DNA from 2 places in the Promicromonospora sp. NPDC023987 genome. Region 1 is predicted to be linked to the other one. Evidence: riboswitches for the same ligand, from Rfam matches in the RefSeq annotation. Region 1 holds a riboswitch; the other holds the start of a gene.
The links. Region 1 has a riboswitch for thiamine pyrophosphate ahead of AB0F40_RS19680 (thiamine ABC transporter substrate-binding protein). Riboswitches for the same ligand answer to the same signal wherever they lie in the genome.

Region 1 (2,181 bases):
GTGGTCCGCGCCGCCGCCGAGGCGCTCCGCCTCGGCCGCCCGTTCGCCTGCTCACACCGGATCGTGGACCGGAAGGGCCGGACGCGGTCGGTGGTCGTCATCGGTCAGGGCTTGCGGGGTGGTCCGAGCCACCCGCCGGAGCTGGTCGGATACGTCGTCGATGCCACGCCGGTCCAGAAGGAGGCCCTGGCCCGACGGTCCTCCGCAGTGGTGACCCGTGCCTTCGTGAGCCAGGCCGTGATCGAGCAGGCCAAGGGCGTGATCATGGCGGTCAGCGGGGTGACCGCCGAGACTGCCGACCAGCTGCTGCTCGAAGCCGCCACCCGGGCGGGGATCCCGCTACGCCTCGCGGCCGACCAGGTGATGACCGGGCTGCGGGCGGAGAGCGAGCAGGCCGGCGTCACGCAGGCGGCGCTGGACCGCGCACTCGACGGTGTCGAGCCAGTGGGCAGGCCGCGCGGGCACGACCCCCTGCTCACCCGGCGGCCACGCAAGGTGGCGCACTGAGCCGGGCTCCGGAGCTGGACCGGTCAGCGGGCCGAGCGGCGGGCGGCGAGCCGTAGGGCCGCCCTTGACGCGCCCTTCGTCGCCAGGCGCTTCGCGAACACCGCCGTGCCCGCCGCGACCGCCGCGAACACGGTCGCCTGGACCAGGTCCAGCTCTGGGTCGTCCGGCTTGTTGGGTGCGTCGTTGCCGGTCACGCCCTTCCACACCATGCTGACCGCCTTTTGCGCGACCCAGCCGGCCGCGAGCGTCAGGGCGAGCGTGCCGAGCTTCTCGGCGAGTGTCTGTTCCGTCTCAATCTGGGCCACATTCACACCGTAGCCCCCGATGGGCCAGTAGGCTGCCTGGGAAACGACAGGGGAGCGCCCGACAGCGCTGAGAGTGCGGACAACCGCAGACCCTTGAACCTGATCCGGATCACACCGGCGGAGGAAGTCGAGGCACGATGTTGCGTCTTTCCGGTGCCCACGGGGGCACCATCCAGGCTGGACCCGTCGCGGGGGCGCTCTCCGTGGCGCTCCTGCTCGCCGGCTGCGGCGCCGGCTCCGCCGGTTCCGGCAGTTCCGGCGGTTCCGGCGGTTCCGGCGGGGGCGACCCGTCGGCGTCGGACACCGTGACCCTCGTGACCCACGACTCGTGGGCCCTCGACGAGAAGCTGGTCGACCAGTTCGAGCAGGAGTCCGGCCTGACCCTCGAGGTCAGCGCGGTGGGTGACGCCGGGACGCTGGTGAACCAGCTGGTGCTCACCAAGGACGCGCCGCTCGGCGACGCGGTGTTCGGCATCGACAACTCGTTCGCCTCCCGTGCGCTGGAGGAGGGCGTGGTCGAGGAGTACACGCCCGCGAGCCTGCCCGACGGCGCCGAGCAGCTCGGCGGGGCGCTCACCCCGATCGACCAGGGCGACGTCTGCGTGAACGCGGACGAGGCCTGGTTCGAGAAGTCCGGCCTCGAGGTGCCGAAGACCCTGGACGACCTGGCCGACCCGAAGTACCGCGACCTGCTCGTGGTGACCAACCCGGCGACGTCGTCCCCGGGGCTCGCGTTCCTGCTGGCGACCATCGGGGCGTTCGGCGAGGACGGGTTCGAGGACTACTGGGCGTCCCTCGTGGACAACGGCGTCAAGGTCGCCGACTCGTGGGAGGACGCGTACTACGTGGACTTCTCGGGTGCGGGCGAGGGCGGCGAGCGGCCGCTCGCGCTGTCGTACGCGACGTCGCCGGCGTTCACCGTGAGTGAGGACGGCTCCGAGTCGACCACCAGCGCCCTGCTGGAGACCTGCTTCCGGCAGGTCGAGTACGCAGGCGTGCTCGCCGGGTCCGACAACCCCGACGGCGCGCAGGCGCTCGTCGACTTCCTGCTGACCGAGGACGTCCAGTCCGCGCTGCCCGAGTCGATGTACATGTACCCGGCCGACTCCTCGGTGCCGCTGCCCGCCGACTGGGAGAAGTTCGCGCCCCAGGCCGACGCCCCGTTCGAGGTGGAGCCCACCGAGGTGAGCGCGCACCGCGACGAGTGGATCGAGCGGTGGACCGAGACAGTGCTCGGCTGAGCCGGCGCGCGACCGCGCCGCTGTTGTGGGCGGCGGCGGTCGCGGTTCCGCTCGGCTTCCTCGCGATCTTCTTCGCCTGGCCCGTCGCCGCGCTCGTGGTCCGCGGGTTCGTGCCCGACGGCGCCGTC
Region 2 (2,181 bases), on a different contig from region 1:
AGGCCCAGCGGCTCATCACGAACCACTTGGTCCAGGTCCCGTCGGCCTTGCGGCCGCGGAACTCGATCTCCACCCAGGTGCCGGTGGGGGTGACGGCGTTCCACGAGCTCACGGACTCGTCGATCAGGTAACCCGTCTCGATCACGGGAGACGTCCACCGGCCCGTCTCGTAGGTGACGGGCGTGCCGTCGCCGAACGGGTCGGTGTACTCGACGGTGTCGCCGCCGCGCTTCAGCACGAGGCCACCCTTGGCGCCCGGCCGCAGGTTCGATGCCTCACCAGCCCGGAGCTCGCGGTACCCGTCCCACGCGGTCAGCGTGATCTGGTTGTCCGACGCCGCGGTGTCCGGCTCGGGCTCGCCTGCCGCAGGCGCCGCACTCGCCACGATCCCTGCCTGCACCACGAGCGCTCCCGTCGCCGCCAGCGCGAACGCCCTTGTCCGCAGCTTTCCTCGAATCGACATGCCTGCCTCCATGTCCTTGGCCCGCTTCTGGGGTGGAGCGAGCATGGTGCCTTCTCTACCAGAGCGGGGCGCGAGACAGAAGGGCCTGCGCCGACGGGTGCTTTCGAAGTCAAAGCTACTTCGCTTTGCGGTGTCGGAAAGCGAAGAAACTTTGACCTCGAAGGAGAGGTCAGACGACTGATACCGCCTCCGCAGTGCTAACGTCGTGCGCGATCCCACGGGTGCCTCGCGCAGGGGCTGAGATCGGGCTGGACGGCCCGGGACCGTTGAACCTGTCCGGTTAACACCGGCGTAGGAAGCAGGAGTCTGATGATGGAGAACACCCAGTCCCGCACGCTCGCGTACCAGTACGAACGCGACCACGAGCACGACGGCGGGCACAGCGCACCGCACGAGGACACCGGTCTGCGGGTGCCGGTCACCGAGATCGCCCTGGCGCCGTCGCCGGACGGCACCCCGAACGAGCCGGTGCGGGTCTACCGCACGCAGGGCCCCGGTTCCGACCCGGTCCGCGGGCTCGCCCCGGCCCGCGAGCCCTGGGTCGTGGCGCGGGGAGACACCGAGGAGTACGACGGCCGCCGTCGGGCCCTGGCTGACGACGGGCGTGGTGCGCTGCGCCGCGGTGCCGCCACCCAGGAGTGGCAGGGCGAACGACGTCGGCCACGCCGGGGCCTCCCCGGCCGGACCGTCACCCAGATGCACTACGCGCGCCAGGGCGTGATCACGCCGGAGATGCGGTTCGTCGCGGTCCGCGAGGGCTGCGACGTCGAGCTGGTGCGCAGCGAGGTCGCCGCGGGCCGGGCGATCATCCCGAACAACGTGAACCACCCGGAGTCGGAGCCGATGATCATCGGCAAGGCGTTCCTGGTGAAGGTCAACGCGAACATCGGCAACTCGGCCGTCCACAGCTCGATCGCGCAGGAGGTGGAAAAGCTCGAGTGGGCCACCAAGTGGGGCGCCGACACCGTCATGGACCTGTCCACCGGTGACGACATCCACACCACCCGGGAGTGGCTCCTGCGGAACTCGCCGGTACCCATCGGCACCGTGCCGATCTACCAGGCCCTGGAGAAGGTGGACGGCGACGCGAGCGCGCTGACCTGGGAGATCTACCGCGACACCGTGATCGAGCAGTGCGAGCAGGGCGTCGACTACATGACCGTGCACGCGGGCGTCCTGCTGCGGTACGTGCCGCTCACCGCCGACCGGGTCACGGGCATCGTCTCGCGCGGCGGGTCGATCCTGGCGGGCTGGTGCCTGGCGCACCACCAGGAGAACTTCCTCTACACCCACTTCGACGAGCTCTGCGAGATCTTCGCCCGGTACGACGTCGCGTTCTCCCTCGGCGACGGCCTGCGCCCGGGATCCCTCGCCGACGCGAACGACGCCGCGCAGTTCGCCGAGCTCGACACGCTCGCCGAGCTGACGAAGCGGGCCTGGACCCACGACGTCCAGGTGATGGTCGAGGGGCCCGGACACGTCCCGTTCCACCTGGTGCGGGAGAACGTCGAGCGGCAGCAGGAGCTCTGCGACGGCGCACCGTTCTACACGCTCGGCCCGCTCGTGACCGACATCGCACCCGGGTACGACCACATCACCTCGGCCATCGGCGCCACCGAGATCGCCCGGTACGGCACCGCGATGCTCTGCTACGTCACGCCCAAGGAGCACCTCGGCCTACCGGACCGCGACGACGTGCGCACCGGCGTCGTGACCTA

Region 2: it holds a riboswitch for thiamine pyrophosphate, as region 1 does, so the genes downstream of both, thiC (phosphomethylpyrimidine synthase ThiC) here and AB0F40_RS19680 (thiamine ABC transporter substrate-binding protein) in region 1, are expected to answer to the same signal.

Annotation. Positions count from the first base shown of each region.
Region 1 is NZ_JBEZZF010000050.1:21,444-23,624, forward strand. It holds gene AB0F40_RS19670 (PAS and ANTAR domain-containing protein) at 1-507, shown strand, start outside; gene AB0F40_RS19675 (DUF4235 domain-containing protein) at 531-812, opposite strand; TPP riboswitch at 851-955, shown strand; gene AB0F40_RS19680 (thiamine ABC transporter substrate-binding protein) at 950-2,053, shown strand; gene AB0F40_RS19685 (iron ABC transporter permease) at 2,029-2,181, shown strand, end outside.
Region 2 is NZ_JBEZZF010000007.1:95,009-97,189, forward strand. It holds gene AB0F40_RS05735 (C39 family peptidase) at 1-508, opposite strand, end outside; TPP riboswitch at 673-778, shown strand; gene thiC (phosphomethylpyrimidine synthase ThiC) at 776-2,181, shown strand, end outside.